Armatimonas rosea: one gene and its partner. The protein of the gene in region 1 binds, or shares a complex with, the protein of each later gene. Links are inferred from orthologs where the notes say so. Each region holds a gene or a part of one and is shown on either strand. Other genes may lie near its edges.

Region 1 (15,584 bases):
GGCGTGGTTTCAGTGGCTAGTCTGTCTCGGGGTTTTCGCTCTCGCGGTGGTGACTTGGCCCCAGTGGAGTAAACAGAATATGCTTGGGAACCTTGTGGACCTTGGAGCTCTTCTTCTGGTACTGCTCTTGTTTGTCTTCTCAGGGCGCTTTCTTCGAGCCGTTGACAACGAGGAATGAGGAGCTCCCTCGGTGCTTTTGCCAGAGGAGCAGGATCAGCAGCAGTGTTGGGGACATCAGCAGGCCCACGAGCCGTAGGAACGCGTCCTGGAAGCTCAGCACAAACACAAGAAGCGCCACGACCGTGAGCACCACGGTCGCGGTGAAGGAGCGAAGCGCCGCCAGGAGAAGCCAGACCCCCAGCACGCCCACAAGGACGATCACCGCGACCATCCACCAGGTTGTCTGTAGGTGGATGATGCTCCCGGGATCGGGGATGCTGGTCAGGAAGGCGGCGACAGTCGCCCCAAACCCACACAGAAGCCCCCACCAGCTCGCAAGGACGCGCGTGAGTGTGGCCGCCAGGTATTTCATAGGATTTCCTCTATCTCCCTGCATTGTAACATGCTACTTTTTACGCCCCCTGCGCACGACGAGAGCGCCGTGTGCAGGGGGTGTGGTTCTCCTAGCTAAAGTAGGCAATCTGGACGTAGCCATTGCCACCGGGCTGGTTGCTGGCGCCGCCCACTCCCACTCCCGCAAGGTACTCGGGGTCGGAGGTGCCCCCGGGTAGGACTCCTACTGTCGTTGTGCCATCATTGCCACTCTTGCCATCGATTGTGGAGGCCGTCGCGAGTGGGTAGGCAATCGTGGAGCCGCCCCCACCGCCGCCGGGGTTGTTATCTTTCCCGCCAGCAGCCCCTCCGTAGTAGCCCGCGCCCCCACCGCCGCTAGAGACCGTTCCGTTTCCAATGGCATTGCCTCCCTGGAGAAAGCTACCGGCACTTCCTCCCAGCGCTCCACCACCCGCGCCTCCTCCGGCGGTTCGGGTTCCTCCCGCTCCCCCAGCACCACTACTCCCATGACCGGGGAGCCCATCGATCGCACCGCCACCACCGCCGCCCCAAGACAGGGCTCCACCGCCGCCTGCTCCTGCCACCACGATCTCCTCCGCAGAGCCAAAGGGAGCACGAAGCAGTGCCGTCCGTCCCCCACCACCGCCCGACACGCCCGGAGAGCCCTGGCTACTCCCTCCCAATCCAAAGGCAGCTGAGGTTGTCGAGCCTGCTGTAGCCACCTGCCCTCCCTGTCCCACGAGAATCTTGAGGGTCTCACCGGGAGTCACGGCAAGGCGCCCGGCGACATACGATCCCGCGCCGCCGTTGTGCCCCCCGCCGGCTCCCCACAGCTTGACATAGAGATTGACGACACCGGCAGGCACCACAAACTCCTGTAGGCTCCCCGTGTAGCCAAAGTTATTTTTGATCAGTACGGGTGAGGCGGGAGTGGGAGTCGGTGTTGGTGTTGGTGTCGGGCTGGGTGTCGGTGTGGGGCTTGGCGTGGGCGTTGCACCGGGGAGCGGGGTTGGGCTGGGGCTAGGAGTGGGGGTTGCCTCGGTCGAAGCCCCCCCGCCCCCACAGCCCTCCAAGACTCCCAGCGCGGTCGTGAGCGAGAGCGCTAGAGCCGTTAAGAAGCCACCTCGGCTCAGGCGGGTTTTGGGTGTGGGTACAGATGTCTGGTTCATGCGAGTGTTCCTGGGGAAGGTCCCCTGGCCCCCTCAAACGAGGATGACCAGGGTTCCTTGGATGGTCAGAAGAAGGGGGTTATCCTTCGTCGGCATTGCTTACTGGCTCACCTTGAAGCGCCCCACATCACCGGTGCGCAGCAGGCCGATCAGCTCGTAGTTGCCCAAGATACTGGTCGGGTTGGTGCGAACCGCGGGCAGGAGCAGGCCTGTGGTCTTGAGGCTGGTGAAGACGCTATTGCCAGCCAGGTTCTCCCCGAGCAGCTCGATCGTGTGGCTTCCGTCGGCGTTGGCCTCCGGGTTGATCGTCCCCACCACCGCGTACTTCACCGAGCCATCGCCGGTCACAAACGAGACATTGCCGGTGAACTCGCTGGGTGGGTTGAGCTCGCTGGGAGGATCGGCAGCGGGAACATCGTGCTCGAAGACCAGGCGGCCGGTGAAGTTACTGGCGCTGACAAAGGCACCAAAGCACGGGCCGGGGGGAAGGAGCCCGGTGCCCGCAGTGCTCCCAATCAGGATGGGGCCTCCCGTGACTGTCTTGTAGGAGCGCAGCAGGCTGACGCGGCCGGTGTCGTTGTGCATGCCGGGGACATTGGTGATGTAGTAGTTGCCGGTCAGCGAGTAGGTTCCGCCCTGCGCCCCGACCGTGCCATGGATGCGAAAACCCGCGTAGGGGATTCCTAGCCCTTGCAAGTCCACCACACCGGTGGGAGTACAGGCGATGCTTACCGGGACACTCTGCCCTAGGATCACGAGCTTACCGGTGCTGGGATTGGGGCTATTGACAAAGAGGGCGATATTGCTGCTGCCCCCTCCGACGGTACTGACCCGAATCCCGGTCCACTGCGACCCCGCGACAAAGGGGTTGGCAGCGTGTGCAAAAGCGGTGCAGGAGAGGAGCGCGGCGGCTCCCAGAAGCGAACGAAGTAGAGTTGTTTTCATGGTGATTTTCTTTCTTTCGTCTTTGTTTGTAGACAGCACCATCCTACGCCTCGACCCAAGACGGAATCGTGGACAGTGCTGGGGGTGTTGCGTGGACGAAAGAAAAGCAAAGCCCTCCTGTAGACAGAGTGCTTACAGGAGGGCTCCTTGAGAGACAGGCTAGAGCAGGGCGATTCGTCGCGCCCACTCGGGATAGGTAGCGTCCACTTTATACTCCAAGAACTTCTCCAGTAGCTTGCCGGTGGTCGCATCGTAGCGCTCTACGGTCCCAACACCGTGCTTTGCACGCGAGCGCAGGATGAGCTGCGTCCCCTTCTCCCAGAAATGCCACTCCTCGATAAAGTACTTCTCTCCGCTGAGCTTGAGTACACACTTTCCCTCTTTAAACGAGCAGAGCCGTGACCCCGCAAAGTAGTAGTTATTCGCCGAGTCATTAAAGTGCACCCCTGTGAGTAGCCCCACGAGTTTCTTATCCGGGCTGATCTTTGGCTCTGTCCCAATCGAGTCGTTACCCTTACAGGTACCATCCGCGATCACGGTAACCGTCTTTCCACTCTGGTACTTAATTGTCACATTTCCATGCTCTTTTTTCTCCGTACAGGTAGAAAACTTACATTCAACGTCTTTGAAAGACACCAAAACTACAGAATCAGTACGCCCTCTCTCATTGGCACTAACGGAAATAGCAAACATCAACGAAATACACAAAAACAAACTATATCTTCTCATCGTTCAAGAATCCCCATTTTAAATACTGAGTAGCATAAACCACACCAGTACTTTTTAGTGTCAAACTTCATTCAAAAAGTTACACCTAATATAAATCACAAAATATACACACATAAACAAAATATCAAAACTTAAATCAATATTATTAATCAATAAATAAACTAATCACACAGAAAATATCAAAACACATATCATTCTATTAAATAATTAAATTTTATCACTCAATACAAATAGATCTTCTGCAAAGTTATTATTTTTTTCATGGAGTCGTGGCCCGCATGAGGACCACCCCTTACCTAGGTTGACAGTGCTCCCATCATGAGATAAAATATCCCTTGCGCCCGTGGCCCGGCCCCGTTCTTCGGCGGCTGGGCTTTGTGCTGTTTCATAAAAAACGACTATGTTCGAGGCTCTCGCAGAAAAACTACAGAACGCCTTTGCCAAGCTACGGGGCAACCAAAAGCTCACGGAAGCGGATGTCGATGCCGCACTCCGTGAGGTGCGCATGGCCCTACTTGAGGCCGATGTCAACTTCAAGGTGGTCAAGAACTTTATCGCGCGGGTCAAAGAGCGCGCGATGGGTGAGAATATCCTTGAGGGTCTGCAGCCGGCGCACATGGTCATCAAGTTTGTCCATGAGGAGATGATCGCCACCCTCTCCGGCACCGATGCCGAGGGCAAGCCGCTCACCGAGGCGATTCCCCTCGCGATGGCGAGCAAGCCCCCCACGGTTCTCATGCTCTGTGGGCTCCAGGGCGCGGGAAAAACCACGCTAGCGGGGAAGCTGGCGGCGCACCTGAAGAAGCTGGGGCGACAGCCACTCCTGGCCGCGTGTGACCTGCAGCGCCCCGCGGCGGTCAAGCAGCTCGAGGTGGTCGGTGGGCAGGTGAAGGTTCCGGTCTTCTCCCAGACCACGGGCAAGACTCCGGTTCAAGTGGCGACCGAGGCCGTGGAGTTTGCCAAACAAAACCGCTTGGATGTGGTGATTCTCGATACGGCCGGCCGCCTGCATGTGGATGAGGCGCTCATGGAGGAGCTCCAGGCGATCCAGGCCCAGACCCAGCCCGATGAGATTCTGCTGGTCCTCGATGCCATGACGGGCCAAGATGCGGTCAATGTGGCGACTCAGTTTAACGACGCTTTAAGTGTCGGCGGGTTTGTTCTGACCAAAGTGGACGGCGATGCGCGGGGTGGCGCGGCGATCTCGGTGCGGGCCGTGGTGGGCAAGCCGATCAAGCTCGTGGGGATCGGGGAGAAGATGGACGCGCTGGAGGTCTTCCACCCCGAGCGCATGGCAAGCCGCATCCTAGGGATGGGCGATGTCCTCACCCTGATCGAAAAGGCCGAGGCGGCAGTCGATGAGAAGCAGGCCGCCGAGATGGAGAAAAAGCTCCGGGGCGGCAAGTTTGACTTCGAGGACTTCCTCTCCATGCAGCAGCAGATGAAGCGCTTGGGGCCGCTGGAGCAGCTCTTCAAGCTCCTGCCGGGCGTGGGGACGCAGCTCAAGGATGTCGACTGGTCGGTGCCGGAGAAAGAGATGGCGAAGGTGGAGGCGATCATTCGCTCCATGACCGCCAAGGAGCGTCGCAGTCCCGAGCTCATCAATGGCTCGCGGCGAAAGCGAATCGCGACAGGAGCAGGAGTGAGTGTTCAGGAGATCAACCAGCTCCTCAATCAGTTCGAGCAGATGCGGCGTATGATGCGCGCCATGTCCAGCGGAAAAGGAATGCCCGGGATGCCACCCATGCCGGGGATGCGGGGGATGGGCCAGCAGCCGGGCGCGCCCTCGAAAAAGAAAAAAGACGGTGGTTCGAGCGGCGGTGGCCGTTTCAAGCTACCTTTTCGGTAAAATATCAAAGGAACTATAATCAACAATGGTCAAGATTCGTCTGCGCCGGGATGGCGCCAAGAAGAAACCGTTTTATCACGTCGTCGCCGCCGATGTGCGGCGCGCCCGTGATGGACGCTTTATCGAGGAACTGGGGTACTACAACCCCATGGTTGCTGCGGATAAGGAGCCCATCATGGAACTAAAGGAGGAGCGGCTACGCTATTGGCTTAGCGTGGGCGCACTGCCGACCGACAAAGTGGCAGCAATCCTCCGCAAACAGGGGATCCTACCCTCCGCTTAGAGAGGGACGACCCAAAACCGCCGGAAAGCAGGATAAAAGTACAATCAGTGAAGCAGACAGTCGAATATCTGGTTAAGGCGCTGGTGGATTCCCCGGACGACGTTCAAGTGGACGAGATTCCGGGCGAGGAAGCCACGACCTACGAAGTGCGCGTTGCCGCAGATGACCTGGGTAAGGTGATCGGAAAGCAGGGGCGAATTGCCAATGCCCTGCGTACTATCGTCAAAGCAGTCGCAATGAAAGATAAGCGCAAGGTCTACGTCGAAATCGTCGCTTGACGAAATTGACGCTAGATTGAAGCGCACCGAACACGCGAGGGGCTGTGATGGAAAGCGACAAACTCGTTTTAGTCGGAGAAATCACTGCCCCCTTCGGTATGAAGGGGGAGGTTAAGCTTCTCCCGTATCTGGATGAACCGACTTCGCTGGTGGGCAAGACCTTCTTGCTCCACGGTCAGCCAAGCCGTATTGAGAGTATTCGACTGCACCAGGGAACCGTCCTGGTTCACTTTGAGGGGAAAGACCGCACCGCCGCAGAGTCTCTGCGCGGCATCCAGCTCTTTCTTCCGAAATCCGAGCTTCCCTCCCTCCCGGAAGGGGCCTACTACGACTGGCAGCTCAAGGGCCTTGCGGTCGTGACGGAGTCCGGGAAGGACCTGGGGGTACTGGAGACGATCCTGTACAACCCCGCGGCAAACGATGTGTATGAGACGAGCCTTGCGCTGATTCCTGCCCACGCGCAGTTCGTGCTCTCTGTAGACCTGGAAGCAGGCCGGATGGTTGTCTCGGATGACCCTGGCCTCCTGAAGTAGCGCATGCGGGTCGAGGTAGTGACGCTCTTTCCCGAGCTGATCGAGCAGGCGACAAGCCACTCGATTGTCGGGCGGGCACAGGCAAGCGGCTCCCTCGAGCTCCACTGCATCAACCCACGCGACTTCACCTCGGATCGCCACCGAACGGTCGATGACTACCCCTTCGGAGGGGGTGCGGGCATGGTGATGAAGCCCGAGCCCGTTGTGGCGGCGATTGAGGCGGCCACGGGAGGAGACCCCACCATCCCCGTGCTGCTGACCGCGCCCGACGGCGAGCCCTTCACCCAGGCACTGGCCCAGGAGCTTGCCTCCCTGCCGCGCCTGGTGTTTGTCTGTGGGCACTACGAGGGGATCGACGAGCGGGTGCGCGATGGCTGGATCACCCGGGCGGTCTCGATCGGGGACTACGTGCTCACCGGCGGCGAGCTAGCCGCTCTGGTGATGCTGGATGCGACCGTGCGGCTCTTGCCCGGAGTGCTTGGGAATGAGTCGTCGGCGCACGAAGAGAGTTTTGAGGGGGGCGTGCTGGAGTATCCGCACTACACCCGACCGGCGGTCTTTCGCGAGCGAGGCATCCCGGAGGTCTTGACCTCGGGACACCACGCCAATGTCGCGAAGTGGCGTCGCACGCAAGCGCTGGTGCGCACCCGTGCACGCCGCCCCGACCTCTGGGAAAAGCTGCTGCCTCTGAGCAAGGCGGACCAGAAGCTTCTGGCCGCCCACGATGCCCAGCAGGCACAAGACGAGGCCACGGCCTCGAACAACGAGGCTACGGCCTCAGCACGGGCAGAGCAGTCTGTCCGGGTGGACGAACCTGTGTCCAATCCGGTGTGAGCCTTCTCACAACCGCGAAGAGACCGCCAGGGGACGCCTCCAAAGAAACTAAATTTGTTTGGGAGACGTAAAAGATGAGTAAAGTGAACGCAACCGCGATTCGCGATATCGAAGAGGCACAGAAGAAAGCCGATGTGCCTGCATTCCGTGGCGGCGACAGTGTCCGTGTCCACGTGAAGGTTATCGAGGGTGGCAAAGAGCGTATTCAGATCTTCGAGGGTGTTGCCCTCAGCCGCCATGGTGCCGGCATCCGCGATACCGTCCTGGTGCGCAAGGTTGCTAGCAATGGTGTCGGGGTGGAGCGTACCTTCCTGGTGCACTCGCCGCGTATCGAGAAGATCGAAGTCACTCGCCGGGCTGCTGTCCGCCGCGCCAAGCTGTACTACCTGCGTGGCCTGGTCGGTAAGGCAACCCGCCTGAAGGAAGACCGCAACGGTCGCTTCAGCCGCAGCAACTAAACATCATGGATTCCCCCACTTGTGGGGGCTAGGGGGCTAAACGATGGTGGAGACTTGGACGGAGCGCATCGCGAATCTTTCCTTGCCCACCATCGTCTTGTTTCTGGCGGGGTTAACTGTCGCGCGGCTGGTGCTTCGCGCGCTCAAGCATAGCTTCTTTCTCTTCTTTGCCGAGCTCACCGAGTCGGCGATGCTGGCGGTGGCGCTGGTCTTCCTGCTTCTGCGTCCCTTTGTGCTCCAGACCTACCACATCCCCAGCCCGTCGATGCACCCGACCCTGATCGAGGGCGACCACCTCGTGGTCAACAAGCTCCTCTACCGCCTGCGTGCCCCCCGCCGCGGTGAGATCGTGGTCTTTAAGGCCCCCCCCGATGCCGACCGTAGCGAGCCCGAGTACATCAAGCGCCTGATCGGCCTGCCCGGCGATACGATTGAGGTCCAGGGCGGCTATGTCGAGGTGGGCGGGATCCACTACAGCCACGCCGAGATCCGCGGCATCCTGGGCCTACCCGACACCGACGAGCCGGGTGCTCCGCCGGCTCCCTCGCTCCACCTGACCCGCAAGGGAATCTCCGTGGGAGCGCAGACCATCAGCCCGGAGGAGTTCGCGATCCGGGTGGACCGTCGTGGCGCGCCGGTCGAGATCCAGCCCGGCAAGCTCCTCCGCAACGGCGAGACCTTGCTGGAGGACTATATCGCCGAGGACCCGGAGTACGAGTTCCCCCCCTACACGGTTCCTCCGGGAAGCTACTTTGTCCTGGGAGACAACCGCAACCAGTCCCACGACTCCCACGAGTGGTACGAGCTCAAGCAGGACCGGATTATCGGGCGCGCCGAGGGAATCTTCTGGCCCCTCCCCCGCATCCGGCGGACACGCTAGGCTTGTCTATGGAGAACTTTGAGGCCAGCGCTCGTAGTGAGGGCAAGCGCATTCTCTGTGGGATCGACGAGGTTGGGCGGGGCTGCCTTGCCGGGCCGGTGCTCGCAGCCGCCGTGGTCCTCCCTGAGGGATTCGACCCAACCGGGATCGGCGACTCCAAGAAGCTGACCGCCAAGCAGCGCGAGCGTGCCTACGAGCGCATTGTCGCCGAGGCACTGAGCTGGGGGATCGGGCAGTGCGACGCGGAGGAGATCGACAGGATCAATATCCTGCGCGCCACGCATGAGGCCATGCGCCGCGCCCTCGCCGCGCTCTCGGTCTCCCCCGACCGGGTCTTTGTCGATGGCCTGCCCGTCCCCAACCTCCACCCCGACTGCCTCAACCTGATCGGCGGCGACTCCCGCTGCGTCTCCATTGGCGCGGCCTCAATTCTGGCAAAAGTGACTCGTGATCGGCTCCTGATCGAGTATGATACACGCTGGCCGGAGTACGGCTTTGCCGGACACAAGGGCTACGGCGCCGCGAGCCATCTCGCCGCCCTCGACAAACACGGCCCCTGCCCGATCCACCGCCGCACGTTTGGCCCGGTCGCCCAGCAGGCATTTCGGTTCTAAAATCACATGAAGCAAAACCACTCTAGAAGGCGTCTAAACAGATAATGACTCGCTCTAACCTCGTCCTGGGACTCGCCCTCGCCACTGTCGCCGCCCCGGCTCTTGCCCAGCGCTCGCCCTATAAAAACCTGGTCAACCAGCCCTTTGCCACGATCTCCAACGGCCCGCAATCGTCGGTGGTGCTGGATGTCCCTGTCGGGAAAGACATTCCCACCGCGGTGGAGACCCGCCTGCGCAAGGAGTGGACAGCCCGAAGCCGCTCGCTCTCGGCGGGGCTGGCAAAGCAAAAGGGCCGCGCCGTGTTTCCGGTCTCGACCCTGGTCACCGTGCGCCAGAGCGGCCGCATTGTCAAGCTGCCCGTGACCCGTGCCTTTGGCGATGGGCAGCTCACCTTTACCTTTGAGAACTTCAACGGGGCCAGTATCGCCAGCGCCAGCGGCAGCGCGATTGTGGTGGAGGACTTCCTCAAGGACTTTATCAACAATGTCTACCCCCGCCTGGTCGCGCTCTACGGCAAGCCCGCCTTTAGCGGCGAGGTCAAGATTCGCTCCGTGGGGTTCTTCAACACCGGCACCGCCACCGATGTCCAGCGCCTCGCCTTTGGCGCTTACTCACCATCGGAGAACCGCATCTACCTGCCGCTCTACCAGAGTGTCGACTCCATCGCGCACGCCCTCCTGCTGAACCTGGTCCATGCCTTCCATGGCCCCCTTGCCTTCCAGTACGATGCCTGGGAGCAGGGCTTTGCCCGCGCCGCCGCGACCGTGATCGCCCGCGACCCCGCGCTGGGCTTCGCCGATCCCACGGCCAATAGCCTCTACACCCTCCTACCCTACTACGATATTCTCAACCAGCCCGCACTGGGAAATAGCACCTTCTTCCCACCGTCGCAGGCGAACCTGCTGATCGACGGCGAGATCACGATCGCCAAGATGCTCCAGGTGCGCATGGGCATGAGCGGAGCGGCCTGGCTCAAGTGCTATATCGAGGACACGAGCTTTTTTAAGAATGTCAATGCCGCCTACTACGCCGCTGCCGACACCCAGGGCACCGCGCTGGCGGGCAATGTCCCCGCGCTCAAGAACATCGTCGCCGGGGCGCTCCCCACGGTCGAGGGGCTACCCTTTGCGGACTGGTTCCGCCAGCAGTATGTCCTGGATACCAGTGTCACCACCGGCCCCAAGCTCTACGCCTTTGTGCTGCCGTCGCAGCCCAGCGCCGCCAACAACGAGCAGTCGGCCCTGATCGCCCTGGTCTACTACCGCACCAAGACCGACGGCGACGAAGAGCTCCTCACCGGGCGCGCCTACGCCACCTACCTCAACTCTGATAACACGCGTATCGGGCTGGGCAGTGGCTCGGAGCAGGCGCAGATCGAGCAGGGCGAGGGTTTTTTGACCACCCTGGCCTTCCCCAACCAGGGCTTCGACGATGGCCGGCTGGTGGCGGACTTCTCGGTGGGCGGGCTGACCGCACGCACCTACCTCGCCCAGGGAATCAACGGGGATCTGATCTCCACCCTGACCGGCGGCCTCGATGGCAGTGTCGCGGTGAACCAGACCACGGTCCTGGCACCGATTGCGACACGTAACCAGAGCGGCAACAACGTGGTCCGGCGCGGCTTTGGGGTGACTCTCGGGGCGCAGCTCGGTGAGCTAGCCCGGACCCAGGTGACCATCACCAGCGGCCCGACCATCCAGAGCTTCCGCCGCAACACGGGCGATGGGATCAACTACGTTATCCTGCGACCCGCTGGCTCGGGCGGCGGGGTGACCACCCTCAGCCATACCTTTGCCTTCGGGGCTCTGAACCTGGTGAGCTTCCCGCTCCGCCCGCTGGAGCCCACGGTCGAGGGCGCGTTGGGACGCCCGGCGACCGACTTTCTCCTGGCAAACTGGGACCCGATCACCCGCACCTACGCCGCGGTCGCGCCGGGCACTCCCAGCACGGGCCTGCTCGATCCGGGACGGGGGTACTTTGTGAAGTTTGTGGGGACGCCGGGCGGGCCGACCAACACCAGTGTCAGCCTGACGGGGGTCGCGCCCGCCACCGATGTGGACTACACCGTCCACCTCGCCTACGGCTGGAACCTGATTGGGACGCCCTTCTCCCAGGACCTCGACCTGAGCAAGACCCTGGTCAAGTACCTGGAGAACGATGCGATCGCCTTCTCCGCGGCCACGGGCACCGATGTGAACACCGCGCCTTTTGGGGCACTGGTCGCCGATCAGGTCTGGGCGCTCAACCCCGACACGGGGGCCTACAGCGCGACCAACGCGCTCTCGTCGGACTGGCGTGGCTACTGGCTCCGGGTCTACGCGCCGCAGGGGGTGAGCCTCCTGATCCCCGGCCCCGATACCCCCACCCGTGCGGTCAAGACCCGTGCGCTCGTGCCGCTCGCAGGCCGGAAGCCCGACTGGGCGGTCGCGCTACGGGCGAGCCAGGGAGCCCGCACCTCCACCGTGACCCTGGGCTCCGCGCCCGGCACGAGCCGCAGCTTCGATCCTGGCTGGGATGTCGAGGCACCACCCGATATTGTCCCCGGTGTCACCCTCGGGGTGGTGAGCGAGACGAATGCCACGGCCGGGGGACGAGTCGCGGCGGACTTCCGCAGCGGCACCGATACCCAGCGCGGCACCTGGAGCCTCGCCCTAACCGCGGCGCAGTCCGGCCCCGTGACCCTGACCTGGAGCGGACTGGAGTCGCTTCCCAAGACCACCCAGCTCACCCTGCGCGATGAGACCACCGGGCAGCGCATCCCCCTCGCCAGCCGCTCTGGCTGGAGCGTGAGTGTCCAGGCCGGGCAGACCCGCAAGCTCCAGCTCATCGCCGACGCGGGCCGGAGCCAGCCCCTGAGCATCACCGGTCTGGTCACTCGTCCCACGGGCCGTGCCAGTGGCGGCGGCGTCCGCGTGGAGTACAACCTCACCGCCGATGCCGATGTGCTGGCCGAGGTGACCACGCTCACCGGCAAGAGCGTGCGACGGCTCGCGACGGGCCGGGGCCGTGCCACCGAGCGCCAGAGCATCCTCTGGAACGGCCTCACCGACAGTGGCCAGTCGCTGCCTGCGGGTAGCTACCTCCTCACCCTGACCGCTCGCACCGACGACGGCCAGAGCACACGCGTGACCCGCCCCGTTCAGGTACTTCGATAACTATGACACGACGAAATTTTCTGGCGCTCAGCGCCCTGGCATCTCTCGCGGCAGGCTGTGGCGGCGGCGGGGGTAACGATAACAACGCGGCGCAGGTCAAGGGGATTGTCTACGACTCCCTCCAGTCCGATCTCCCCTTGGAGGGGGTGACGGTCACGATCGGCACCGCCTCGGCCGTGACCACCGCACGCGCTCAGGCGAGCTCCACCAACCTCGTGGGCTCGTTCCGGATCACCGGCGCGGTGATCGGAGCCAGCACAGCCACGATCACCGTCCCCGGCAAACCCGCGCAGACCGTCGCGTTTCAGCCATCGCTTGCCGCGGGCACCAACCCCGATCTTGCCCTCTACATCAATATCGGGCAGGTGCGGGGGCGCGTGCTCGACGAAACCGGTAAGCCCGTGAAGAACGCCTTTGTGGTGGTCAATACCGCTCAAGGGAGCATCAGCGGCTTTAGCAACACCGATGGCACCTTCTTAATTGATCTCGTCCCCGATGGCCCTGCGGAGCTCTCCGCCGGCTCGGGGAGCAAGATCGCCACCAAGAACCTCACGGTTGCCTTTGGGATCAATGAAGCAGGCGATCTGACACTCCAGGTCGATCCCAACCCCAATCCTCCCGCGCCCCTCAAGACCATCTCCGGGAAGGTGACCTCGGCGCTCGACAGTAGCGCCATCCCCAACGCGCCGGTCTTTCTGCTACGCGACAGCATCCAGCTAGAGACCATCAACACCGATACCGCGGGCAACTACTTCTTCATTGTCCCCGCGGGCACCTACGCGGTCCAGGCAGTTCCCGGTGGCTATGTCAGCGAGACCAAGCCCGCGGTGCTGGCCAATCCCAACAACCCGCTGACGGTCAACTTCAACCTTACCCCGCGCTAAGCCAGAGATCGAGGGCGGTAAAGAGAAGCAAGCCCGACGAGACCGCGATATTGACATTGAAGAAGGCGATATTGAGCCGCTTCAGGTCCGTGGGCGAGATCAGCGCGTGCTCGGCGGCGATCAGGGCGGCGGCGAGGGCCACTCCGGTGAAGTACCAGCCGTGCAGCCCTGCCAGCCGCCCCAGCGCGAGCAGGAGGACGATCATCAGGGCGTGACTGGCTCGCCCAATCGCCAGCGCGGTGCGTGCCCCGAAGCGCACGGGTAGCGAGTGCAGCCCCGCTCCCCGGTCAAACTCAGCGTCCTGAAGCGCGTAGATCGTGTCAAAGCCCACCAGCCAGCAGACCACCGCCGCCCCCAGCGCCAGAGGGACCAGGGTCAGGTCGCCGCGCACCGCCACCCACGCCCCCACGGGCGCAACTGCCAGCGCGAGCCCTAAAAATGCGTGGCACCAGTGGGTGAAGCGCTTGGTGTAGGAGTAGAGAAAGACAACCCCCAGCGCCACCGGGGAGAGCGCCAGCGCCAGCGGGTTGAGCTGCCAGGCCGCGACCACGAGCAAGAGCGAGGTCAGCGCGGTAAAGCCCTTCACAAACCCCACCGAGACCAGTCCCGCGGGGAGAGCGCGGCTCGCCGTGCGCGGGTTCTTCGCATCGTAGTCCCGGTCCACCAGGCGATTAAAGGCCATCGCGGCAGAGCGTGCGCCCACCATCGCCACCAGGATCCAGAAGAGCGTCCGGCCGTCGGGGAGGCCCCGTGCCGCCAGGAGCGCCCCCATCAAGGCAAAGGGGAGGGCAAAGAGTGTGTGCTCGATCTTGATCATCTCTAGGACGATCCGCAGCTTTCCCATACCCTCATTCTATCGTCTAGAGTATCAGCAGGGCAGGAGTTTTAGGGACAAACGCGAATCTAGGGCTGTGCCAGAATCGCTCTCGCTTCGCTTTTTCGGGCCACCGCAGGTCAGTGTCCAAGGAGAGCCGCTTCCGCGCCTGCGCTCCCGAAAGGGACTGCAGCTCCTCGCACTCCTCGCACTGCGCAATGGAGCCGCGGTCGAGCGTGACTTTCTCATTGGCACCCTCTGGCCTGAGAGCGATGGCCCCGCCGGCCAAGAGAGCCTCCGCAAGACCCTGGGCGATCTCCGCACCGCCTTGGGCAGCGAGTCAGAGCGCCTGAGCACCCCGCGCCGGGGCACCCTCCAGCTCTCTCTCGCGGGAGAGGTCTTCTGCGATACGGTCGCCTTTGACGCTGCCATTACCCGCTGGGAAAAGTCGGGGGACCTCGTGCAGGCGGAGTGGGCCGCGAGTCTCTACCGAGGGCCGTTCTTGGAGGGCTCCCCCGAGGACTGGGTCCTGCGTGAGCGCCAGCTTCGGGAAGAAAATGCACAAGCCGTCTTAGAGCTCCTAGCACGCCGGGCGCTGGAGAGCGGCGACACCACGCGGGCACTGGCACTGGGGCGGCGGGCAGAGAAGATCGACCCGCTCCGGGAGTCGGTCCAGCGCCTCCTCTACCAGGCCCTCACCGACGGGGGCGACTACCCGGCTGCTCTGCGGGCTTTCCGTGACTTCCGTGTCCGCCTGCACGAGGCCACCCATCTCGGCCCGGACCCACAGACCCTGAGCCTCCTGCAGACCCTGGCGAGCACCCCTCGCCGCCTCCCACAGCCCGCACTGGCGCACAGCGAGGTGAGCACCGCACCGACCACCTCCGCGGGCCTGCGGCACTTCCCCCACTTCTTCACCCCCCTCCGAGGCCGCGCCCCGGAGCAGGCGCGGCTCAAGGAGCTCCTGCAGAGCGCTCCGCTCACCACGCTCGTGGGGATGGGGGGGATCGGCAAGACCCGGCTCGCGGTCGCCGCGACACAGGGCTGGCCCTCGGCTGTCTTTGTGGACCTGACTCCCCTGCCGCGCACCGCACCGCCCGAGGCGGTCTTGGAGGCACTCTTTCGTGCGGTGGGCGTGGCGGGTGCAGATGCCCTGACCCGTCTCCAAGAGCGGGTCCAGGAGTCGGAGCTCTTGCTGGTTCTCGACAACGGGGAGCCCGTCTTGGCGAGCCTCCGCAATGCGCTGGCCCAGCTACTCCAGCCCAGCCAGCGCGCCCGGTTTTTGGTCACTAGCCGAGAGCCCCTGCGCCTGCGCGGGGAGCGGGTGCTGCGCCTAGAGCCCCTGGATAGCACGGAGGCGCAAGCCCTCTTTTACGAGCGCGCCGAGGCAGTCGGAGTCACGCTACGCACCGACGAGTCCGAGACCATCGCGGCGATCTGCCAGCGGCTTGCCGGGCTCCCGCTCGCCATCGAGCTCGCTGCGGCACGGGTCGCGCTGCTCTCGCCCGCACAGCTCCTCGAGCGCCTTGCCGTCCCCCTGCGCCTTCTCTCTGGCGCGGACCTAGACCTCCCCGAGCGCCAGCGCTCCCTCCGGGCTGTCCTTGAGGACTCGTGTACCCTGCTGGAGCCCCAGGAGCGTGCCGGGC
Region 2 (15,498 bases), on another replicon or contig:
CTGGCCTTTGCGGGGACGGTGGTCGTGGGGCAGGCGCTGGCGGGGCAGTTTTTCATGGCCTGGCAGGTCGATAAGGCGGGGCTGGAGCTGCCCTATCTCTCGGTGCAGGTTCTGGGCGCGGTGGCGTCGGGGGCGAGCCTGGCGACCATGCCGCTCTGGGGCTACCTTGCCGATAAGTACGGGGGGCGCCCGGTGCTGATGATCGGGAGCTGGCTGGTGCTGGTGGCACCGCTGCTCTGGTGCTTCACGAGCCACGGGGCAAACTGGCTCAACTACCCGCTGATTGTCGTGCTGAACGTGACCTCGGGGGCGGGCTGGGCCGCGGTGGGGCTGACCCAGTTCAATCTTTTGCTCTCGATGACCCCCGACGATAAACGCGGCACCTATGTGGCGGTCTACTCGGCGTTTACGGGAGTGGTGGGGGGGATCTCGCCCATTATCGGGGGGGCGCTGATGACCGCGCTCTCGCATCTGCCCCTGCCCGCGGGCCTCAATAACTACAAGGTGATGTTCCTGCTCACCGATATCGTCCGCGTGGCCGCGCTGATCTTGCTTCGCCAGCTTAAGATCGAGGACAGTAAGACGACCCGCTTCGTGCTGGGGCAGCTGGTCGGGACGGGGACCATGGGGGGCTTTCGACGCGCCCAGCGCCTCGCTCGCACCACGGATGCCGAGGCGCGCGAGGAGACCGTGCGGGAGCTTGGGGAGCGGAAGTCGTCGCTGGCGGTGGAGGAGCTGGTGGAGGCGCTGGGCGATGTCTCCCACGCGGTCCGTGCCACGGCGGCGCGGGCGCTGGGGGAGATCGGGGACACGCGTGCGGTTCCTGCGCTGGCCGCAAAGCTCCTTGACCCCGCCGCCGCGATTGGCGAGGAGGCCGCACACGCGCTGGGATTTCTGGGCGACCGCGCCGCTACCCCCGCGCTGGAGGCGGCGTCCCGTGGCCCCAATGCAACTGTCCGCGTGGCCGCCCTGCGCGCTCTGGGCCGCCTCGCCGACCCGGCCTCGGCCCCGACCCTGCTCGCCGCCCTCAACCCGGATCGCCCGACCCGCTGCGAGGCGGCCTGCGCGGCCTTAGCGGCGATTGGGGAGAACCTGCGCCCGGAAGACCGTACCGAGGCCGAGGAGCGCCTGCTCGCCCTGCTCGTCCCCGAGGTCGATCAGGGAATGCGCCTCGCCGCCGCCCGTGCGATTGAGAAGCTCGCCCCCGCCGTCCCGGAGCTGCTCTGGCTGCTAACCGTGAAGCTCACCGACGAAGCAGACCCGGCGGTGTTAGCGCGACTCTCCGTGGCGCTCTCGCGGCTGGTGCGCGCCCATGCGCCCAAGCCGGAGAGTCACTTTCCGTTTCTGCTAAAGATGGCGCGGCGCCTGGAGGGCAAGGGCCTCTCGTACTTGCAGGCACTCTATGCCGCCGCGGACACGATCCTGCCGCCGGGGACCCTCTACCCGCTGCTCTCGCTCAAGGGGATGGCACGCGACGAAGCCCTGCACAAGCTGGTCTCCGACCGTGCCCTGCTGGAAGTCTTTAGCCAAGGGGACTACCTGGGCCTGACCCAGCGCCTCCCCGAGCTCGCCCGCCACGACAACGATCCCCCCGCCGAGGAGGCACTCCTCGCCCTGCTAATGCTCGCTAAAGCGCCGCCTCAATAGCCGCGACCACCGTGGGATCGTCGGGCTTGGTCTTGGCCGAGAAGCGGGCGATAACCTTGCCGTCCTTGCCGACCAAGAACTTGCCGAAGTTCCACTCGATCTCGCCGCCGAGGGGAGCGGGCAGGCCGGTGAGGTAGGCGTAGAGCGGGTGGATGTCCTCGCCCTTGACACTGATCTTGCTGAACATGTCAAAGGTGACCCCGTAGGTGAGGGAGCAGAATTCTTTGATCTGGGCCTCGGTACCGGGCTCCTGCGCGCCGAAGTTGTTGGCGGGGAAGCCCAGAATCCGCAGCCCCTTGTCCTTGTACTGCTGGTGAAGCGCCTCAAGCTGGGCGTACTGGGGCGTCAGGCCGCACTTGCTGGCGACATTGACGATCAAGAGCACGTGCCCCGTGTAACTCTGGAGCGCGGTCTCGGTGCCGTCGATATTGGGAAGGGTGAAGTCGTAGAGAGAAGCCATGTTGATCCTTGTTGTATCCTTACGCCAAAGATACGACTCTTGCGCTACAATGGTTCCATGATCTACGCAGAGACCTTCGAGACCCGCTTTGGCGTCATGACCGTGGCCGTGGACGACGATGGGGCGGTGGTGTCGCTGGATTTTAGCGAGAGCGCGCCGGAGGGGAGCACCCTCGACCCTCTCAAGACCCGCCAGGCCAAGCGCCAGATTCAGGAGTTCTGCGACGGTGAGCGGACGGTCTTTGAGCTCCCGCTCGCCCCCGAGGGGACGGAGTTCCAGAAGCTGGTCTGGGCCGAGGTCGCCAAGATTCCCTACGGCCAGACCCGCACCTACGGCCAGATCGCCGCTGCCGTGGGCAACAAAGACGCCGCCCGCGCGGTCGGGGCCGCCAGCGGTGCCAACCCCATCCCCCTGATCGTCCCCTGCCACCGCGTGATTGCCGCCGACGGCGGCCTGGGCGGCTTCGCCTACGGCACGGGAGTCAAGTCCCGCCTCCTCGCCTTCGAGAGCGAACAGCCCAGCCTGTTCTAGACCACCATGCTCTACCGCTGCCGCAAGTGTGAACAGGTCGAGGCATTTGGCTGTCTGCCTGCCGTCTCCTGTGGCATGTATCTCATGGTGCTTCTGGGAATCTCCGTGGGATCCTTCTCTGTCGCGCTTCAGGTTGTCGCCCATGCCGCACGCCGCGTTGCCCATGCCGCACGCCGCGTTGCCCATAGCGCCACACCTCCGCACCTACCCTGGTGGGTAATGCCAGTCGGGTTTGTTATCGGGATTCCCCTTGTTGTGCTGGGAGCCTATCTCTGGGGACGGTTTTTAGAGCTGATGGAGTACCTATTCGTCGCCTTGCACCGTTGCCCAAACTGCAAAGCTCGCCGCTGGTCCTGGGGCTTTACCAGCGGATTTGGGCTCTAAAAACAAAACGCCCCGTGGCATCCCTTTTGACATCCCTCCCCCGGCCCCTCCCTTCGCTCTGTTTCCCGCTTCGCGGGGACGAAGGGAGGGGAGTCAGAGGGGTGGGTTGAGCTAGTCCCCCCCTCCCTTCCCCCCGACGAAGTCGGGTCTCAGGGGAAGGGAGGGGGCAGGGGGGAGGGATGCCGGAGTTCTACCGGTTGGCGATAAGCGGCGCGATCAGCAGGCTGACGACGCTCATGACCTTGATAAGAATCGAGACGCCCGGGCCGGAGGTGTCTTTGAAGGGGTCGCCGACCGTGTCGCCCACGACGGCGGCTTTGTGGGCATCGCCGCCTTTAGCGTGGCCTTCCATATCGCCCTTCTCAATGTGCTTCTTGGCGTTGTCCCACGCGCCGCCCGAGTTTGCCATGAAGAGGCTGAGGGTGGAGCCGACCGCTAGCGCACCAGCGAGCATGCCGGCGAGGGCGGTGGGGCCAAGGAAGAAGCCCGTGAGGATGGGGGCGAGGATGGCGACCAGACCCGGCTGGATCATCTCGATCAGCGCGGCCTTGGTGGCGATATCGACAATATGAGCGGGCTCCGGGTCGGCCTTACCTTCGAGGAGACCAGGAATCTCCTTGAACTGCCGGGCGATCTCCACGACAATCTTCCCGGCGGCGCGTCCCACCGCGAGCATGGTCGAGGCACCCACCCAGAAGGGGAGGATCGCGCCCAGAAGCACGCCGATCAGGACGGTCGCATCGGTGAGCTCAATGTGGAACGGCTTCCCACGGGCGTGGCTGATCTCCATCGAGTAGGCGGAGAAGAGTGCGACTACGGTGAGGGTGGCGGAGCCGATGGCAAAGCCCTTCCCAATCGCCGCGGTGGTGTTACCCACGGAGTCCAGCTCGTCGGTGATGTCGCGGACCTCTTTACCGAGGCCGCTCATCTCGCTGATGCCGCCCGCGTTATCGGAGATCGGGCCGTAGGCATCGACTGTCATTACGATCGCGGTGCCCGCCAGCATTCCTACGGCCGCCAGCGCGACTCCGTAGAGCCCCAGCTGGGCATTGGAGAGCCAGGCCACGGCGCAGAGGATCGCCATGGGGACGATCACCGACTCTTTACCGACCGCGAGGCCCTGGATGATATTGGTGGCCGCGCCGGTCTGCGACGACTCCGCGACACGGCGGATCGGCTTATGGGCGGTGTAGTACTCCGTCACCAGCCCGATCGCCGCGCCTCCAATCGCACCCGCCGCGAGACAGATGGTCACGGCCTGGGTCGCGCCTAAGAGGGGCATGAGGATCGCTGAGACAACGGTGAGCGCGATCGGGGGGATGATCAGACAGTTGCGCAGGACACTGGCGGGCTTGCTGTTGCGGAGCGCACGTGCCAAGAAGATTCCGAGCAGCGAGATCGCCAGCCCGACTCCGGAGAGGATCAGCGGGAGAGCACCACCCAGAGCGCGCTCAGCCTCTTCGGAGAGAGTGGGGGCGAGGCTCTTGAGGTGGCCCATGTCAGCGGTGGTGAGCGCAATGGCCACGGCCGAGACAATCGCAGCGACCATGGACTCGTAGATATCTGCGCCCATGCCGGCCACATCCCCCACGTTATCCCCAACATTATCGGCGACCACGCCCGGGTTGCGGGGATCGTCCTCGGGGATTCCCTCGATCACCTTGCCGGCGATATCGGCTCCCACATCCGCGGCCTTAGTGTAGATACCGCCACCGATACGGGCAAAGAGGGCGATACTACTGGCACCCACCGCGAAGGCATGGAGTGTCCCGTTCATCTGGTCGGTGCCATGGAGGAACCAATAGATCCCTGTCAGGCCGACCAGCCCGAGACCCGCGACCGCGAGGCCCATCACCGCACCGCCATCGAGCGCGATCAGGAGGGCATTGGGCTTGCTACCGCGGCGGGCCGCCTCGGCCGTGCGTACATTGGCGAGGGTGGCTGCTTGCATGCCGCAGTAGCCCGCCAGGAGGGAGAGAAACGCGCCCAAGACAAAGGCACCGCCCGCAAGCCAGCCGAGCGTGAACCCTAAGGCAAGAAAGACGACCGTGGTGTAGACCGCGAGGACCGTGTACTCACGCTTGAGAAACGCCATGGCACCCTCGCGAATGTACTTCGCGATGGTATTCATGGTCTCCGTGCCGCCTATGGGCTGGCGACGGACATTCCCATAGAAAAAAATTGCAAAAGCAAGCCCGATAGACCCAATCACAAGGGGGGATAGTATCCAGGGCGCGCTCAGTTGTCCTGCCAAAGGGCAGACCTCCTCTTCCGATTATCAAGGCTTAGATTGCTGCAAGTCTTGCGCCCGCGAACCCAGAAAAGCTCAGGGCGTCGAAAGGGGCACGGCAGCAAACGTCGGTGCCGAGAGAGAGTATACCCGACTTTGTGAAAAATTTCCCTAATTCGCCTGTGTGTTTTTCCATGCCACGATCGCGGCCTGGGTATCGAGGAGACGAACCATGAGCGCGCCGCTGTCCTGGGCGAGGAGGGACGCCAAAGACTCAGGCTGGTAGAGGCTCTCAAACTCTTTCTGGAGCACGCCCGAGAACACCTCCGCGATACGGGGGAACTCATCGTGCATCCAGGCCTTGAGGAGCGTGTACTGCGCCTCCATGAACGGCTTGGGATGGCCAAGCTGAGCCGCATCGCAGATCAGCTCGACCAAGTCACTAAAGCGTGCCTCGAAGGCATCGGGGGTAAGCGCAGTGGCCTCCCGGGTTAAGGTCATGGACGCTTGCTCTGCTCCACGAAGTTAAGACGAAGATCGCTCACCATGGCCTTGAGCGGCAGGCGCTCCTCGGGGGCGACATGGGGCTCTAGCTGCTCGGCGAGGAAGCCGACCGTGTTGATCGCCATCTGGGCCTGGGCGAGATCGCGCTCGATCTGGCCGGTCATCGGGTTGGCGACAAGCCCCATGCGGAGCCACGCAAGGTTGCGTAGCTCGCCCATGAAGAGGGCCAAGACCGAGCGGACATCGGGGAGCTCTGTGCTCTCTTCTTCGTCGCCCTCACCCTCGTCGTAGCCCAGAGGGGCCTCTTCAATCTCGGGTTCTGGAGCGGGTGCAGGGGCAGCGGGTGCGGGGGGCGGGGCGGGGGCGGTCTCCTCGGTGGTCAGACGTCGGCGGTCGCGGAAGGTGAATCCTTCTTCCTCTTCTTCGGGCATGGGGGATTGTAGCACGCGCGGCTCCCTCTCTGCAATGGGGTACACTGGACATCAGGATGAAGGCAGACGCAGCAGAGGTTTTTGAAGAGGTCGGGGAGACTACCACCAAGCTCCTCCAGCGGGTCTTCTACCGGTCTTTCGAGTACCAGGGCGAGCTCTTGACTCTCTTGGGACGAGCGGTTAAGGCGATCTGGAAAGAGGGAGTCCACCTCGGTGACTTTACGCGCCAGCTCACGAGCGTGGGCACGGAGTCGGTGCCGATTGTCTTGCTCACCGTGGGGTTCTCCGGGGCGGTTCTGGCGCTCTACACGGTCGGCTCCCTCACCAACCTCGGGATCGGGAACCTCCTGGGAGGCATTGTCGCGCTCTCCATTGTGCGTGAGACCGGCCCGCTGATCACCGCCGTGACCCTCATCGCCCGCGTGGGCTCCGGGATCACGGCCGAGATCGGGGCGATGAAGACCAGCGAGCAGGTCGATGCGCTCCGGGCCATGGGAATCTCCCCGGTTGCCTACTTAGTTGTCCCTCGCCTGCTGGCCTGCCTCATCATGGGGCCGGTGACCACGCTCTTTGGGGATGCGGCTGGGGTCTTTGGGGGCGGGGTGATCGCGGTAAACCAGGGCCAGACCGCCCGCCAGTACACCGACTCCTTCCGTCAGCTGCTCGAACCCAATGGCTCCGATATCTTCGAGGGGCTCCTCAAGGCGCTGGTCTTTGGGGCCATTATCGCCCTGATCGCCTGCCGTGAGGGGCTGGAGACCAAGGGGGGGGCCGCGGGTGTCGGGCGCTCGACCAACCGCGCCGTGGTCTTTACCATTATTCTTGTCTTCGCAGCCGACTTTGTGCTGACCTGGTTCTTCAAGGCAAAGTCGGTGATCTAAGATGGAGACAACCCCTGCCCCCCCTCGTATTCGGCTGAAGGACCTGTGCTACACGGTCGATGACCGGGAGATTCTCTCGGGGATCACGCTGGATATCGCGCCGGGGGAGATTCTCTGCGTCATGGGCCTCTCCGGAGCGGGCAAGTCCACGATCCTACGCTGCATCGCGGGGCTGGTCCCGGCAACGAGCGGCGAGCTACTTATAGATGGAGTCGATCTTGTCGGAAAGCAGGAGCGGGAGCTGCTTCCCATACGCGCCAAGATGGGGGTGGTCTTCCAGTACGCCGCTCTCTTCGACTCCATGAATGTCTACGCCAATATCGCCTTCGGGCTCCTGCGGGGACCGCGCTGTAGGGAGTTCAAGAAGACGCCGCGGGCGGAGATCACGCGCCGGGTCCAGGAGCTCCTCAAGGAAGTCGGGCTGCCGGGGATCGAGAAGCGCATGCCGCCAGAGCTCTCGGGAGGGATGCGCCGCCGTGTGGGGCTGGCGCGCGCCCTCGCTACCGAGCCGGAGATCGTCCTCTACGACGAGCCAACCAGCGGCCTTGACCCCGTGACCGCGGCGGCGATCGACGATCTGATCGTGCGGACGCGTAACACAAAAGGAGTCACGAGTGTCGTGGTCTCCCATGACATGCAGAGTATCTTCCGAATCGCGGATAAAATAGTGATGCTCTATGAAGGGAAGGCGCAGATCTACGGCACTCCCGACGATGTACGAAACAGCGACGATCCCATTGTCCAGCAGTTTATTCGTGGCGAGATCGACGGCCCGATAGAGATTGGATAGGTCATGAATCACAGGAATCAAAAAAATTATTTTCTCACGGGAGCTATCGTAGCCACCGTCGCTGTGGGAGGCTCGCTCGCCAAGAGCTGGCTCAACCGTATGCAAGTGGCTCGGAACTCCTACCCCGTGACCCTTGTCTTGAAGGATGCGCGAGGGCTTCGGGGAAGTGAGCCTATCGAGATAGCCGGTGTTCCCGTGGGACATGTCACACGAGTGCACCTCGCCTCCGACCTGCGCCGTGTGCTGGTGGAGGCGCGACTCTCCCGGGAGCTGAAGCTGAGCCAGGACTCGTCGGCGTGGGTGGAGGTTCCGCTTCTGGGGGGGAGCTCCACTGTGCACCTCGAGCCGGGGCACGCCACCGCGCTTCTTGCGCCGGGGGCACAGATCCAAGAGAGAGTCTATGAGTAGAGGCAATTTTGTCACGGGGGTTGTTGTCACCACAGGAATTGGGGGGCTGGTGTTCTGCTGGACCTGGCTCAACCGAACCTTCCAGGAGCGCAACACGGTCGACTTCCGTGTGGCCTTTGACGATGTCAAGGGGCTCAAGGGGATGGAGGAGGTGCGGGTCGCCGGCTTTCAAGTCGGGTCCGTCAAGAGCGTCCAGCTCGCCCCCGATGGCCGTAAGGCGATCACGCTGCTACGGATCAACCGCGATGTGAAGATTCCCGTGGACTCCAAGATCAGTGTCTCGTCTGGTCTGCTGGGCGGCGGTGCCGTGGTGACCATTGTCCCTGGCAACAAGAGCGACCTGATCACCGAGGAGACGACCAAACAGAGCCCTCTGGCCGGCGAGCCCGCCGCGGGTCTGGACTCGGCGCTGGCGGGGGTGAGCAAGTTCACCAACGACGATGCCCTCCGCGCTGATCTCATGGCGACCGCACACAACCTCCGGCTAATGAGCGAGAAGATCAATAAACTGGGGGCGATCGGGGCGCTCGACGATCCCAAGGGCGATCTGCAGGGGACGCTCCGTAACCTCCAGGCGACCTCGGCGCTGCTGCCGGGAACCATGAAACGCGTGGATACGGTGCTGGCCAACGCCGCCGATGTCGCGGCCTCGGCTAAGAGCATTGTTCCCTTGCTCGAAAAACAAGTGGTGGTTCTCTCCCGCGAGACCCAGACTCTGGTAAAGGACCTCGATACCGTGATGAAGTCCGGCGGACGGATCGCCGCCGAGACCGAGGGGCTGGCGCGTGAGGCCAAGCTGACGGTCGCCGATAGCCGGGAGAGCATCAAGGCACTGCTCCGCTCCGCCAACGATGCCGCCTCCGGTGCCGCCGGCCTCGCCGAGCAGCTGGCAGGACTGGTGGGGGATAAGAACCTCAAGGGAAATATCATCGCGGCGACTGGCAACCTCACCAAGGTCTCGGACAATTTGGTGGCGATCTCCCAGAAACTCGATGCCACCGCAGGCACGCTCTCCCAGACCGCCACCGACCCGGAGCTCTTGGGCAATATCAAGCTGACGGTCGCCAATGTGAAGGATGCTAGCGGCTCGATTAAAAATTTAATGGCCCGTGTGGAGACCTTGCGCCTGCCGGGTGAGAAAAAAATTAGTACCTCGCCCGCGCCAAATCGCCCTGTGGAGAGGGGCAAACAGCCAACCTGGTACGAGCCGGGCTTGACCGGAGACTTTCTGTACGATACAAAGGCGGAGCGTTTTCAGCTCGATACCAACTACGCACAGGTCTCAGGCGGTCAGCTCTTCCGAGTAGGAGTGGCCGATGCGACTGAGCGTAATCGGGTCAATGTGCAGCTCGGGCAGAAAAGCGGAGAGCTCTGGACGCGCTACGGCCTCTTTGGCAGCAAGCTGGGAGTTGGCTTCGACACGCAGGCAGGACCGCTACAATGGCGGCTCGACCTGCTCGATCCCAACCACTTTACTGCCAATACACGGCTCCGAGCGCGTCTAAATAACAACACTGCGCTGGTCTTTGGGCTAGATTCCGTCGGCAATGGGAATCGTCCATCGGTCGGCCTTCAGATAAGGAAGTAAAACTATGAACGTCATTTTACAAAAGGATGTGGTCAAGGTCGGGAAAGAGGGCGAGGTTGTCGCTGTCTCCGATGGCTACGCCCGCAACTACCTGTTCCCCCGTGGCCTTGCTGTCTCCGCTTCGGGTGGAGCGCTCAAGAACCTGGAGGCTCGCCATGCCGCTGAGGAGCGCAAGAGCGAGGCACAGCTGGCGCAGGCTCAGCAGGACCAGGCCGCACTTGAGGGCAAGACCGTCAAGATCGTGACCAAGGCCGGGGCCGGGGATCGTCTCTACGGCTCGATCACCTCGGGCGATATCGCCGCCGCGCTCAAGAGCGACCTTGGCGTCACCGTGGACAAGCGCCGCGTGCTCCTGCTGGACCCGATCCGCGCCGTGGGCACCTTCCATGTCGATGTCAAGCTCCACAAGGACATCACGGTTCCCGTTACCGTGGCGGTCGAAAAGGCGTAGCCGAGGCCGCGCAGACAAGCCAGGGCGCGGCACTAAGCCGCGCCCTTTTGTGTTTTATGTGCCATCTCCCCCGAGCCATCTCCCCGCGCCTTAGAGCGCGACCCTCTTCCCCCGTTGCTCCTTCGTCGCGGGAAGAGGGACAAGCCTACCAGGATAGGTCAGCCTCTCTTCCCAGCGAGGAACGAGCTATCAGGGGAAGAGAGGTGCCTGAGCCGTGCGAAGGCGGAGAGATGGCTCTCCCTGGAAGTTTCTTATGACCGGACGCGTCCCCCCCCAAAACATTGAAGCCGAGATGGCGGTCCTAGGCTCCATGCTCCTGGGCGACCGCAATGCCATCGAGCGGGTCACCGAGTTCCTGGACAAGCAAGACTTCTACCGGGAGGCACACGGGCGCATCTTCGAGGCCATGCTCTCGCTGGTCGATAAAGACGAGCCGGTGGATATCGTCACGCTCAAGGACGAGCTCACACGCCGAGGGACTCTGGAGCAGACCGGGGGCTACCTCTACCTGATGCAGCTCGCCGAGTACGTCCCCACCCCCGCCAATATCGTCTACTACGCCAAGATCGTCTCCGAGAAAGCCGTCCTGCGCCGCCTGATCGAGACCGCCTCCGAGATCGCGGGGATGGCCTACGGCGAGACCGACGAAGTAGACACACTCGTAGACCAGGCGGAGCGCGCGATCTTCAATGTCGCCCGCAAGCGCAAGACCGAGGGCTTCACCCCCCTGCGCCCCCTTCTGAGCGAGGTCTTCGAGCAGATCGATGTCGCCTACCACGATAAAGGCGTCGTTAGTGGCACCGACACCGGCTTCTACGACCTCAACTACATCACCAGCGGCCTCAAACGCGGAGATTTAATCATCGTCGCCGCGCGCCCCTCGATGGGGAAGTGTCTCACTGCACGAACCCTGGTTGATGATCCGCTAACCGGCGAGCGCCTCACCATTGAGGAAGCCGTTCGCCGAAAGATGCCGCGCATCGCAGGGGTCTCGGAGTGCGGGCGTATCCGGCCCACCGCCATCTCGGATTGGATTGACAGCGGAATCAAACCCGCCTTCCGTGTCACCACAAAAACGGGGCGCTTTGTCGAAGTCACAGGGCACCATCCGTTTCTGACTGTCAAGGGCTGGCAACCTCTTCATGATCTGGTGGTGGGAGATAGTATTGCTGTACCTCGACACCTGCCTGTCTTTGGTAGGGACAACAACCTTTCTTCGGATCGAATTCGTCTTCTCGCTTACTTGATTGCTGAAGGGGGATTGACCGATTCTTGCCCCGAATGGACGAATACTGATCCTGAGCTGATTGCAGATTTCAAAAAAATTATTGCCTCGGAGTTTTCAGAGTTAAGTGTGCGACAGGAGAAGATCACTTACATAGTCTCGCGATCCTTTGTTCCTGGAACACGGAAGAATCAACCGAATCCCTTAACTGATTGGCTCAGGGAACTGGGGCTCTGGGGGAAACTTGCTGAGGAGAAAAAATTTCCTGATTGCATCTGGGAACTCTCCAAGGAATCACTCGCCGATTTTCTGCGTGTATTGATGAGCTGTGATGGCACTATCTATCCCATGAGCGGTTTTGCTCGAATCGAGTTTGCGGTTGCCTCGGAGCCACTTGCTCGGGATGTACAGCATGCTCTTGTGCGCTTTGGTATCGTGGCAAAACTCTGGCAAAAAAATAAGCGTTGCTGGCGTGTCGAAGTGACTGATCCAGAATCCGTTGCTCGCTACCAAGCAGAGATTGGTTGGCTTGGAGAGAAGGCACAGCGTCAGTTCCGCTTGGAACGTGATACCGCTCGCCGTGGAAATCTGGGGCACCCCCCCAAGGAAGTCTGGGATTTTGTGCGTGTCGCGGCTCAACAGCAAAATCTCTCATTGACCGAACTTGCCCTGAGTACTGGGGAAATTACTGGGCGGGCGGGCTACAATCCTCATACCAATCGTGGCTTGCCTCGTCATCGGCTTTCTGCTTATGCCGAGATTCTTGATAATGATAACTTGCGTGCGATCGCAAGTCCCGAGCTTTATTGGGATGAAATTATCTCCATTGAATCGCTTGGTGAGCAGCAGGTTTATGATCTGACAGTGCCTGATGGGGCGAATTTTATCGCTCAAGACATTATTGTTCATAACACGGCTCTGACGATGAATATTGGGCAGAATGCGGCGGGCAAGGGAAGTGTGGTGGCGACCTTCTCGCTTGAGATGAGCAAGGAGTCGCTGGTGCAGCGCATGATGTGCTCCGAGGCAAAAGTCAATGCCCACAAGCTGCGTACGGGGTTTCTCCAGGACGAAGAGTGGTCGCGGCTCTCGGAGGCGGTGAATAGGCTCTGGGACGCGCCGATGTTTATCGACGACACCACGGACATGAGCTCGCTGGAGATGCGCGCGCGGTGCCGTCGCCTGAAGGCCGAGCAGGGCTCGCTGGACTTGGTGATTGTCGACTACCTCCAGCTCATGCGCGGCTCCAGCAAGAACTCCGAGAACCGCAACCAGGAGATCACCGAGATCGCCCGCGGCCTCAAGAGCCTCGCCCGCGAGCTAGATGTCCCCGTGATCGCGCTCTCCCAGCTCTCCCGCTCCGTGGAGCGCCGTGAGGACAAACGCCCCATGCTCTCTGACCTCAGGGAGAGCGGCGCCATCGAGGCGGAGGCCGATCTGGTTGCGTTTATCTACCGTCCCGCGTACTATGCGCGCAAGGATGCGGTCTCGCAGGAGGCGGAGGAGAAGGCGGAGCAAGAGGGCGGCGAGTACGAGGGAGAAGAGGCGGAGGTGATTATCGCCAAGCAGAGAAACGGCCCCACGGGGACCGTCAAGCTGGCGTTCTTGCCCAAGTTTGCCTGTTTTGCCAACCTGGCCCACAATACGGAAGGGCCAGATTTTTAGGGGGACGGAATTTGAAAATCTTAGTGATTGGTAGCGGTGGACGTGAGCACGCGATCTGCTGGAAGCTGGCGCAGAGCCCACAAGTGCGCAAGATCTACTGTGCGCCGGGCAATGCGGGGACCGCAGAGGTCGCGGAGAATGTCGCTATCGACGTGATGGACATCGAGGCGCTGCGTGTCTTTGTGGAGCACCAGAAGATCGACCTGACCATCGTCGGGCCGGAGAAGCCGCTGATCGCTGGGATTGTCGATGTCTTTGAGGCACGGGGCTTGCGTATCTTTGGTCCAAGCAAGGAGCCCGCGCAGCTAGAGGGGAGCAAGGTCTTCTCCAAGCGGCTGATGAAGGATGCCGGGGTGCCGACGGCGGACTTTGAGGTCTTTGACGATCCCCAGAGGGCGCGGGAGTACCTGGCGCAGGCGCGCTTCCCGATCGTCGTCAAGGCCGATGGCGAGGCGGCGGGCAAGGGGGTCGTCGTGGCTCAGGACTACGCCGAGGCCGAGACCGCGGTGCGTCAGATGATGGAGGAGCGTGTCTTTGGGGCGAGCGGGGAGCGTATCGTGATCGAGGAGTGCCTCTCCGGTCCTGAGGCCAGCGTGCTTGCCTTTGTCGATGGGGAGACCGTGCGCCCAATGATCGCCATCCAGGACCATAAGCGCATTGGGGAGGGCGACACGGGACCCAATACGGGGGGAATGGGAGCCTACGCGCCCGTGCGAGTCGCCCCGCAGAGTGTCGTAGACGAGGTCACCCGGCGCATTATCGAGCCGACCGTCGCCGCGATCCGGGCGACGGGGATTCCCTACCGAGGAGTACTCTACGCCGGGGTGATGCTCACCGAGAAGGGGCCGTACTGCATCGAGTTCAACTGCCGCTTTGGCGACCCCGAGGCGCAAGTGGCTCTGATGCTCCTGGAGAGCGATCTGGCGAGTATCTGCCAGGCGGTGGTGGATGTCGAGCTGGACAAGGTGCCGGTGGTCTTTAGCCAGCGTGCGGCGGTGACGGTTGTGATGGCCTCGGGAGGCTACCCAGGGCCGTACGAGACGGGCGTGCCGATGACGGGACTGGAGGCGGCACAGAAGCTGGACGCGCTGGCGATCTTCCACGCGGGCACCAAGCGCGACGAAGACGGCCAGCTGGTGACCAACGGCGGAAGGGTCCTTGCGGTCACGGCGACCGGGGAGACCTTTGCCGAGGCGAAAGAGCGAGCCTATGCGGGGGTGGGGCTCGTCCGTTTCGATGGTGCCTACTTCCGCCGGGATATCGGCTGGCAGGCGTAGTGGCACAAAAAATGTTCTTGCAGGTTTATTGCGAGGCATGATAAACTGTCCGGGCGCTTTCCCTAGGAGAGTGCTCGAAATTCTTCTGATTGGTTTGCCGTGACGGTCTGAGCGTTTGCCTCTTAAGGGAGGCCCTGCTCCCAGCGTCCTCCGGCCACCTTCACAATAAAATACGCTGCGTGCGGCTTGTGCACGACTTGAGGAAGTAGCATGGGAAAGGCAAAGTTTGAGCGATCGAAGCCTCACGTAAACGTGGGGACGATCGGACACGTGGATCATGGCAAGACCAGCCTGACAGCCGCGATTACGACGGTTCTAGCCAAGGCGGGTGGCGCAAAGGCGATGTCCTACGAGGCCATCGACGCTGCACCCGAAGAGAAAGAGCGCGGAATTACCATCAACACCGCGCACGTCGAGTACGAGACCGCGACCCGGCACTACGCCCACGTCGACTGCCCCGGACACGCCGACTACATCAAGAACATGATCACCGGTGCTGCCCAGATGGACGGCGCGATCCTGGTCTGCTCCGCTGCCGATGGCCCCATGCCCCAGACCCGTGAGCACATCCTGCTCGCCCGTCAGGTCGGTGTGCCCTCCATCGTGGTGTTTTTGAACAAGGCCGACATGGTCGATGATCCTGAGCTTCTTGAGCTGGTTGAGCTTGAGGTTCGTGATCTTCTCTCCAAGTACAGCTTCCCCGGCGACGACACCCCGATCGTGGTTGGCTCTGCGACCCAGGCGCTTGCCGGTGACCAGGGTGAGTACGGTGAGCCCTCGATCCTGCGCCTGATGGACGCGGTGGATGCCTACATCCCCACTCCTGAGCGTCCCAAGGACCTTCCGTTCCTGATGCCTGTCGAGGACGTCTTCACGATCACCGGTCGTGGTACGGTTGCGACGGGTCGTGTGGAGCGTGGTCAGCTCAAGGCGGGTGAGCCGCTTGAGATCGTGGGCCTTAAGGACACGACCAACACGGTTGCGACCTCTATGGAGATGTTCCGCAAGACGCTCGACTATGTCGAG

The links.
Region 2: rplS (region 1) and rplI share a complex: the UniProt entries of both Bacillus subtilis proteins name them as parts of the 50S ribosomal subunit. The link is inferred for Armatimonas rosea from one-to-one orthologs.

The regions. Positions count from the first base shown.
Region 1 is NZ_JACHGW010000001.1:942,797-958,380, reverse strand. What follows is about bases 5,933-8,899. They hold rplS (50S ribosomal protein L19), read left to right. Parts: upstream 5,933-7,207; coding sequence 7,208-7,591; downstream 7,592-8,899. Other genes in these bases: HNQ39_RS04220 (ribonuclease HII), read left to right, coding at 8,480-8,899; lepB (signal peptidase I), read left to right, coding at 7,635-8,471; trmD (tRNA (guanosine(37)-N1)-methyltransferase TrmD), read left to right, coding at 6,303-7,133; rimM (ribosome maturation factor RimM), read left to right, coding at 5,933-6,299. Also shown: HNQ39_RS04280 (hypothetical protein), read left to right, coding at 1-178; HNQ39_RS04275 (hypothetical protein), read right to left, coding at 140-532; HNQ39_RS04270 (glycine-rich protein), read right to left, coding at 624-1,682; HNQ39_RS04265 (hypothetical protein), read right to left, coding at 1,782-2,627; HNQ39_RS04260 (hypothetical protein), read right to left, coding at 2,787-3,200; ffh (signal recognition particle protein), read left to right, coding at 3,757-5,205; rpsP (30S ribosomal protein S16), read left to right, coding at 5,231-5,488; HNQ39_RS04245 (KH domain-containing protein), read left to right, coding at 5,536-5,766; more of rimM, read left to right, coding at 5,814-5,932; more of HNQ39_RS04220, read left to right, coding at 8,900-9,085; HNQ39_RS04215 (FlgD immunoglobulin-like domain containing protein), read left to right, coding at 9,130-12,240; HNQ39_RS04210 (carboxypeptidase-like regulatory domain-containing protein), read left to right, coding at 12,243-13,124; HNQ39_RS04205 (UbiA-like polyprenyltransferase), read right to left, coding at 13,111-13,968; HNQ39_RS04200 (BTAD domain-containing putative transcriptional regulator), read left to right, coding at 14,036-15,584. UniProt on the Bacillus subtilis protein: This protein is located at the 30S-50S ribosomal subunit interface and may play a role in the structure and function of the aminoacyl-tRNA binding site.
Region 2 is NZ_JACHGW010000002.1:1,304,866-1,320,363, forward strand. What follows is about bases 8,701-11,581. They hold rplI (50S ribosomal protein L9), read left to right. Parts: upstream 8,701-9,858; coding sequence 9,859-10,305; downstream 10,306-11,581. Other genes in these bases: HNQ39_RS14015 (MlaD family protein), read left to right, coding at 8,701-9,854; dnaB (replicative DNA helicase), read left to right, coding at 10,559-11,581. Outside these bases: HNQ39_RS13965 (MFS transporter), read left to right, coding at 1-1,647; HNQ39_RS13970 (glutathione peroxidase), read right to left, coding at 1,628-2,107; HNQ39_RS13975 (methylated-DNA--[protein]-cysteine S-methyltransferase), read left to right, coding at 2,165-2,638; HNQ39_RS13980 (hypothetical protein), read left to right, coding at 2,645-3,022; HNQ39_RS13985 (sodium-translocating pyrophosphatase), read right to left, coding at 3,213-5,264; HNQ39_RS13990 (hypothetical protein), read right to left, coding at 5,424-5,753; HNQ39_RS13995 (DUF1844 domain-containing protein), read right to left, coding at 5,750-6,187; HNQ39_RS14000 (MlaE family ABC transporter permease), read left to right, coding at 6,244-7,068; HNQ39_RS14005 (ABC transporter ATP-binding protein), read left to right, coding at 7,070-7,858; HNQ39_RS14010 (MlaD family protein), read left to right, coding at 7,862-8,266; more of HNQ39_RS14015, read left to right, coding at 8,259-8,700; more of dnaB, read left to right, coding at 11,582-13,195; purD (phosphoribosylamine--glycine ligase), read left to right, coding at 13,207-14,472; tuf (elongation factor Tu), read left to right, coding at 14,683-15,498. UniProt on the Bacillus subtilis protein: Binds to the 23S rRNA.